2 regions of the Enterovibrio sp. QJM3NY_24 genome follow, and region 2 is predicted to be linked to the other one. Evidence: predicted binding sites of a transcription regulator. Region 2 holds the regulator's gene; the other holds the start of a gene.

Region 1 (4,215 bases), 750 kb from region 2:
AATCAATGAAAAGCTGATGCCGCTACACAAAGATCTTTTCGTAGAAGCGAACCCAATCCCTGTAAAATGGGCATTGCATGAAATGGGCTTGATTGCTGATGGTACGCTGCGTTTGCCTCTCACTGTTTTGAATGCTGACTTACAGCCTCGAGTGAAACAGGCATTGCTTGATGCAGGCATACTGTAACGCTTCTTTGGAGATTTAATGAAACCTGTTTTTAAACTCGGCTTGAGTGTAGTACTGGTCGCCTCATTGGCGGCTTGTTCAAGTGCCGATAAACGACGCCAAGCGTCGGATGATTTCGAGTATCTCGATACATCTGCATTGTCTCAGTGGGAAACATTGCCAGATCAGCAACCAGAGTTTTCTGGCGCTTATCGTATTCCAGAGCGTGAATTCGATGGCCCAATTGGGCGTGATATTGATATTCGACCACCTCAGCAAATTCTAGAGTTGATCCCTGGCGCACGTTACGAGCAAGATGCTGAAGGTGTCACCGTTTGGATGCCGCGCGCCGAGCAAGCACAGCGCTTGTGGCAAACGATTGAAGAAATGGCTTCGTTAACCCAAATTCCGGTTCGCTCTGCATCTGCGGACAGCATCGAAACCGATTGGATTGTGTGGACCATTGAAGATGATGAGGAAGTGATCGAAAGTCGCTATATCCTCACGCCAATTGAAGAGCGTGCTCGTTACGGTTTCCGCATCGAAATGGTGGAATGGAAACGGAACGGCGAAGCGGAGAATCTGCGTTTGGCTTCCCGCGAGCGTTACAACGTTCAAATGACTAACTTGATCACTGCGCGTTATGACAACGACTTGCGTGAAGAAGCCCGTTTGAAAGCACAGGAGCTGGTGAAGAATATTCCGATCAGCTTAGGTAAAGACCGCAGTGGTCTGCCTGTTATCATCGCACGTGCTCCATACGATGTATTCTGGGAGCGTTTGCCGAATATTCTCAATGAACTTGGCTTTACCATTGAAGATCGTAACCGATCTCAGGGTACCTTGAATGTGGCGCTTAAAGATCAGGATGATGAGTTCTGGCAAGATTTGGGTGTTCAACCGCTTCAGTTAGAGCGTAAGAATTACAGTATTCTGCTCGGTGATTTGGGCAACCGTACGTCAATTAATGTGACAGACAGTGCAGGTAAACCTGTGCCAGAAGAGCAACTGGCAAGCCTTAGCCCTGCACTGGTTGCAGCTGTTGAGCGTTTGAATCGTAACTAGTTTGCTTACTGATTACTGATATGAAAAGAGGACGCCTTGGCGTCCTCTCTTTTTTTGTTATGTCACTCGGCGTAAGTTCAATCAACCAAACCGTAATCCGCTTTCAAGATAGCAACAATTTCTTGCTTAGGATTTTCACTTAAATGGATCGGATGACCGACGATTTTCTCAGCAATACCCATATAGGTGCGAGAAATATCCATCAAGGCTTCTTCAGGCAAGATGTTGTCGCGAGCTAATGCTTCACGCTCAGGCATACGGTTTTTATTCAACAGAATGTCTGGGTCAGGGAAGTACTTGAGCAAGAACTGTCGAAACCCTTCTTTTGAGTTTTCAACAATCTTACCCGCGTTGTATTCCGCCGTGTCCCAGATGCGTGATGAATCAGGCGTGCCTACTTCATCCATATAGATCAGCTTCTCCTGACCTGCAGCATCGGTGACGTAACCAAATTCAAACTTGGTATCGACAAATGTTTGCCCCACTTCTTCCAGCGCCTTGCTGATCACGCCAAAGCCTTCTTTGAGCAACGTCTCATAGCGGGCTATATCATTCACGGACGAGAAATTAAACGCGGCGATATTGTCTTCAATGTTATTGCGGGTGATATTCACGTCATCGGCATCTGGCACGCCCGGAATCCCTTTTAGAATTCCTTTGGTCGATGGCGTGATCAAAAGCTCAGGCAGTTTCTTGTCTCTTGCCAAGCCTTCTGGCAATGCGATACCGCAAAATTCACGTTCGCCTTTTTCATACGCACGCCACATAGAGCCCGTGATGTACTGACGGCAAATGGCTTCCACTTTAATGGGTTTGGCTTTTTGCACGATCCAGACAAAAGGATGGGGAATATCGAGAATATGGCTGTCTGCTAAACCATTTTCTTTAAACAGCTTGAACCAATGATTGGAAATCGCATTGAGTGCTGCGCCTTTGCCTGGCACGCCTTTTAAACCACCTTCACCTTGCCAAATGCAATCGAATGCTGAGATACGGTCGCTGATCACCATGATCGCGAGCGGCGCATCAGGGGCGACATCGTAGCCTTTCTCTTTGATAAGGCGCTGACTGTCTTCTTCAGTCAGCCAGTAAACAGAACGTACTTTTCCGCTGTGAACAGGCTGGTGGGTACGAATGGGAAGATCGTCGTTAACGGCGAGAACTTGATCCGCAAGGCTCATTGAGACATTCCTATCTAGGGTTATACGGCAAAACACAAAGTGATGAGAGAGCTCACATCACCCATTTGTTGGCATCATACCAGAACTCTTTTGTGCTGTTAGTGAAAAAGCAAACGTTTGCCTAAAAAATCCATGTGCGGAATGTACGTAGAGTGGGGATGAAAAAATGAAAGTAAAAAGGCGACCTTAGGTCGCCTCATTGAACGTGATCATCAGGATGAAGACTTGTTATCACGATCATGGTTATCGTCGTCAGTTGGTGCGCTTTTCTTTTGTTGTTCTTTGCCAACCATGACGTCTTTTATCTTGTCTTTCTGTCGCATACCAAATTTGGATTTTGCGGTGTACTTCAACGCCATGATATTGCTGACCACCACCGCGACCACGATAAAAATGATGAAGTAGGGGTTAGTGAGAATGTCCATGTTAGGCCTCGCACACATTGGCAATGTACTTTGAATATATCCCTTTGAGTGACAAAAGGATAGCGTCACGCCCACCGACATCAGACGTTGCGATAATGTCCCGTAAAACCTCTTCCGTTAACGAATCGAGCAATCCAGAGGTGACGACCTGATGGCTGATATGCCATGGCTCAAAGGCAACACCGCCTCTGTCTTCACGATAGGGAAAGAAAAAGCCAAAGCTGGCTAGGTTTGCTTCCAGCCATGCAAAAAAAGGAGCCTGATGACCGGATAGATACTCCCAAGGTTCAAGCTGAATGCTCACGCCTTCTGGTAGCAAGTTTGCCGCATAGATATCCATGTCTGTGCCCCAATGATGACGGCTAGCACCGGGTAGCGCAGACCAGCGTAAAATGGCCTGCACTTTTTCATCATCGGTCAGCGTGCTTGGTTCAAGAGTATTACCGTTATCATCCAAGATCGGGCGTTCGCCTGAAAACTTGCTGTTCCAAATCAGTTTCTGACGGTCAAAATCGCGAAAGCTGCTGGCAATGACAAGTTCAAAGCCGGCGGCTTTTGCGCTTTCTTGTAGGCGAACAAAATCATCCACAATGTCGCGGTGCAGCAAGCGATCATCTAGCTCTACCAGATGATCGCGTGTTTGGCCTGTCAGAGACGAAATGGTCCAACTCATTTGGCGAAAAGTTTCTCCAGCACTTTTTGGTACATATCGGTCAGCTTCTCAAGATCTGCCACTTTTACGCACTCGTTCACTTTGTGAATGGTGGCATTGACGGGGCCAAGTTCAATCACTTGTGTGCCCATTTGTGCAATAAATCGACCATCAGATGTACCGCCAGTGGTCAAAAGCTGTGGTTTTTGATGGTTAACTTCATCAACCGCATCGACAACTGCAACAAGCAAAGAGCCCGTGTCTGTCAAAAAGGGATGACCGCTAAAGGTCCAAGCTAGATCGTAGTCTAAGCCGTGCGCATCCAACACGGAATGAACACGCGCTTTGATATCATCAGCGGTTAATTCTGTGCTGAACCTCAGGTTAAACTGCACCTTGAAGTCACCTGGGATCACATTGCTTGCGCCAGTACCTGATGACAGGTTTGGGATCTGAAAACTGGTGGGCGGAAAGTATTCATTGCCTTCGTCCCACTGAATAGCCGCAAGCTCTGTGAGTGCAGGTAGTGCCTGATGGATAGGGTTTCGTGCCAGCTGCGGGTAAGCAACGTGGCCCTGAATCCCTTTAATGGTGACATCGCCTGTAATAGAGCCACGACGGCCATTTTTTACCACATCACCAACGGCGTGTGTGCTTGATGGCTCACCCACTATGCACATGTCGATAATTTCATTGCGCGCCATTAATGTATCAACCACGCGGGTG
Region 2 (4,215 bases):
AAGCTGTCACCCTAACTACCGTCTGCACTCGCAATTGTGTTCGTCAGACGCGTTCCGTGACACTTACGCAGTCGCGGGTCGTGAGCCTTGCTACATCAACGCTGCTGACGCAAAAGCACGTGGCATTGTTTCTGGTGATGTGGTTCGTGTATTCAACGAACGTGGTCAGGTCCTTGCGGGCGCAGTCGTGACTGACGACTATAAAGCTGGCGTATGTCGTATTGAAGAAGGTGCTTGGTATGCGCCACTTGAAGGCGGCAAGCCGGGTACACTTTGTACTTACGGCGATCCAAACGTACTGACTGTAGACATCGGCACCTCTAAGTTAGCGCAAGCAACCTCTGCGCATACAGCACTGGTTGAGATTGAGAAGTACACTGGTGAAGCACCTGCAGTAACAGGCTTCAACGGCCCAATCAACGTTGACGGCGTTAACCCACTGTTCCCGGCGATGGATATCGCATAAGAGACAGTATGAAGAAAAGGGCAGCTTAGCTGCCCTTTTTTGCTCTATGTTAGATAGACTTAAAGTGCTTTTTTTCAACTAACGGAATGACAATGCAAGAATTTATTGCCATTAACGAACAACGTGCAGAATTTTACTGGTGGATGTCTTCCCTTTTCGCCAGTGAATTAACGCAAGATGATTTGAATAATTACCACGGCAGCAACATGGATAACTATTTTTCCGCGTTAGCCATGACCGAGGAATTGAAAGCACCGATCGTTGAATTTCGCAACGCGCTTGCCGCGCTAAAGCTCCGCGAAGATGCACAACTCGAGCTAGCCGCTGATTTCTGTGGTTTATTCCTCAGTACACCAAAAACAGGCGCATTGCCTTATGCGTCTATTTATATTGGTGAAACCGGTCTGTTGAACGATAAGCCCGCGCAAGAGATGGGTCAATGGATGGAAAAGTACGGCATTGCTCAACGTAAAGATTTCAATGAACCGTTTGACCATCTTGCGGTTGTGCTTGATTTCATAGGGAACTTGGTCATTCTTGCCAACAAGGAAACCGAAGAAGACCAACAAGAATCCATGATGCAAGAACAGCAAATATTTTTGGAAACCATGGTCATGCCGTGGCTAGGTAGTTTCCAAAAATCGCTAAACCAGTTTGATCAATTCGGTTTTTATAAAGCCGCTGGTGCATTGCTCACTGCATTTATCACACTGGATCTTTTGTTCCTTAAAGGCGAATAAAAAGGTGCCTATCTATACCCAAACAAATTCTCGCTAAACAAGCATTTTGAAGTGTTTGGTTATGATAAATGAAGCCGGGCAAGCCCGGTTTTTTCTTTTTTTGAGCTTGGAAAACAGAAAAAACCCGCTATTTCGCAAGCTTGATACGCATCAAGCTTACGCGAGTCGCTTCAATTGAATAATTGCGGGCGCGGTCATGAGCCAGTAAACTGTGAACGCAAGCGATTGGCATTGAGAAATTTCTGTAACATTACAAACGCCTCGTCATAGTGCCGCCGCAGCGTTCCCCCCTTCTCCCACACTTGATGGAAAGCAAGTTGCTGGCAGTGTCGATGAAACCTCGACGACAAGGGGATGAGAGTCCGTCTCTCCGCCTATAGAAAGAACGAATCCATTACGCCGCTTAGCATAGCGGCGTAAACATGTTGAGCAGCCACTATTTCTCAAGCTGCTAATGAAAACGATAAGAAGATTACCCAATGGCAACAATTAAAGATGTCGCACGCATGGCTGGTGTATCTACGACAACCGTTTCACACGTGATCAATAAAACACGCTTTGTCGCAGAAAACACAACCAAGAAAGTATGGGCCGCAGTCGACGACTTAAACTATGCACCGAGTGCAGTTGCGCGCAGCTTGAAATGTAACTCAACGCGCACGATTGGCATGCTGGTCACCAAATCTACCAATCCGTTCTTTGCGGAAGTTGTACATGGGGTAGAAGAATACTGCTACAAAGAAGGCTACACGCTTATCTTGTGTAACACCGAAGGTAACTTAGCGAAGCAACGCGACTACCTGCGCATGTTGGCAGAAAAACGCGTAGATGGCCTGTTGGTGATGTGTTCTGACTTGAATGAAGAACTTCTTATTCTATTAGAGAAAAAGAAAGATCTGCCGATGGTTGTGATGGATTGGGGCACGCAACATGTCAACACCGACTGCATTCAAGACAATGCCGAACTCGGTGGCTATATCGCGACCAAGTACTTTGTAGACAACGGCCATACCAAAATCGGCTGTATTTCAGGTCAGTTAGATAAACTCACCTGTCAGACGCGCTTGGCAGGCTTTAGAACTGCGTTGGCAGAAGCTGGCATTGAAGAAAATCCGAACTGGATTGTAGAAGCCGATTTTGAGTGTGACTCCGCAGTTGAAGCGGCAAAAGCATTATTGGCCCAAGAAGACCGCCCAACGGCTGTTTTTTGCTTTAATGACATCATGGCACTGGCTGCAATCAGTACCTTCCGTCAGGCCGGGTTAGACATTCCTAACGACATTTCTGTTATTGGCTACGATAACATTGATCTAGCCGCATTTTTCTCACCACCGTTGACGACAATTCATCAGCCGAAAAATCGACTGGGTAAAACTGCAATCAAACTGTTATTGGAACGTCTCGCCAATAAAGAGAACGAACAGCAGATTTTTGTTATGCAACCAGAGCTCATCATTCGCAGTTCGGTGAAAAATATCAACGCCGAGTAAAATACGCGCTCTCGCGGTACTTCTCTAAAAGCCCGACCACTTTTTGCGGTTGGGCTTTTTTTATTAACTGGCAAGTTTTCCGACTGACTCAACCTCATTATTGCGACTCACCTCTTAAAGGGTAAATTGCCTAGTTTTCTAGTGCTACCCTTAAACCCAGCTATAAAGTAGTCATCTTGGTCAAAAATACTTCAATTACAAAGACAACCGGATATTATCAATCACATCAATAAGATTCTATCTGAACCAAGATCACACTTTATGAGACCAGCAATAACGACAAAATGATGCGATTCAGTTAAGCTAAAACCCGTCAAGAAAAAGGCAAACCATCGCGAAAGCGTGGGACGCAAAGCTTCCGGCCTCACAACACTGATTTTATGTGTTGGTGGTAGCGGAGCTACCGATGACGTTAGCATTCACATACCGGATATTTCTGGTTCGTTGACAATTCTCTGAATTAGCTTTGCTACGTTGCTCCTTGACCATTCATCCAGGAACGTATTGATTGAGAATTAGTCACATGGATAAACCAACGCTAAAAAACACACTGAAGTTCTTCGAATGCCTTGGCAAAATCAAATCCCGCTCTATGTTTGGTGGGTTTGGTGTATTTTGCGATGAGACGATGTTCGCACTGGTTGTTAATGATCAGCTTCACCTTCGTGCTGGTCAAACGAATGAAGCTGAATTCAAACATCTGGCGATGAGCCCTTACGTCTACAAAAAACGCGGCTTCCCTGTTGTGACTAAATACTATGCTGTGCCTGAAAATTGGTGGGTAAAATCTGACGAGTTAATGGCCTATGCCACGACAGCACTCACCATTGCCAGAGACGATCAGCAAGAAAAAAAGACGGCGGCGCCAACGCGTATCAAAGATCTGCCAAACTTGCGACTCGCCACAGAGCGAATGCTAAAAAAAGCAGGTATCGATTCTGTCGAACAGTTGCAAACACAGGGCGCCGTGAGAGCTTATCGAGCTTTGCAGAAATCACACCAAGACACGCTTAGCCTTGAGCTACTTTGGGCACTGGAAGGCGCGATAGAAGGTAAACACTGGTCAGTGATTACGCCTCAACGCCGTGACGAACTTTTGCAAACCTTGCACCAGTAACGCCTCAAAACCCAGCTTTCATCCAGTCAGTACAACACTCCTTTTTGAGATTGTTCTGACTGGTCTAGATATCCATTTTCTCAGTTTTAATTGTCACCAGTACCCTATCAACGCCAACCTAATCGCACTCCATACTGTATTCACACTCAAAACATGACACTTCCTACTGCATTTTTACGACAATAAGGCTCACTAAACCGAAAATAACATCATGTTCCATTGCTTATTGGCTGCGGGACAAGCTATGTTTTCAGTCAAAAATACTCTCATTTCTTCAGATCTGTATTAAACCGCCAAAAAACCTCAAGAACACCATTAATGTGACACATGTCACATTGATGACAACAAATGCACTCAGTTGATTATCAATTGTTCGAAATTTGAACTAAGCCAAAAAGACAA

Evidence for each region. Region 2 encodes PurR, which represses purine synthesis genes. Its sites were predicted from a motif close to TNANGNAAACGTTTNCNTNA; they were not measured.
Region 1: AC3CIC_RS12410 (phosphoribosylaminoimidazolesuccinocarboxamide synthase) is a predicted target of PurR. The motif match lies at 2,518-2,537, and genes of this name have one in related genera.

Annotation. Positions count from the first base shown of each region.
Region 1 covers NZ_CM173519.1:2,806,208-2,810,422, reverse strand. Annotated here, with positions in the region: gene dapA (4-hydroxy-tetrahydrodipicolinate synthase) at 1-187, shown strand, start outside; gene bamC (outer membrane protein assembly factor BamC) at 206-1,231, shown strand; gene AC3CIC_RS12410 (phosphoribosylaminoimidazolesuccinocarboxamide synthase) at 1,309-2,412, opposite strand; gene AC3CIC_RS12405 (DUF2897 family protein) at 2,625-2,837, opposite strand; gene AC3CIC_RS12400 (M15 family metallopeptidase) at 2,839-3,510, opposite strand; gene dapE (succinyl-diaminopimelate desuccinylase) at 3,507-4,215, opposite strand, start outside.
Region 2 covers NZ_CM173519.1:2,057,334-2,061,548, forward strand. Annotated here, with positions in the region: gene torA (trimethylamine-N-oxide reductase TorA) at 1-466, shown strand, start outside; gene torD (molecular chaperone TorD) at 559-1,206, shown strand; gene purR (HTH-type transcriptional repressor PurR) at 1,686-2,696, shown strand; cyclic di-GMP riboswitch class I at 3,010-3,104, shown strand; gene AC3CIC_RS09025 (TfoX/Sxy family DNA transformation protein) at 3,220-3,813, shown strand.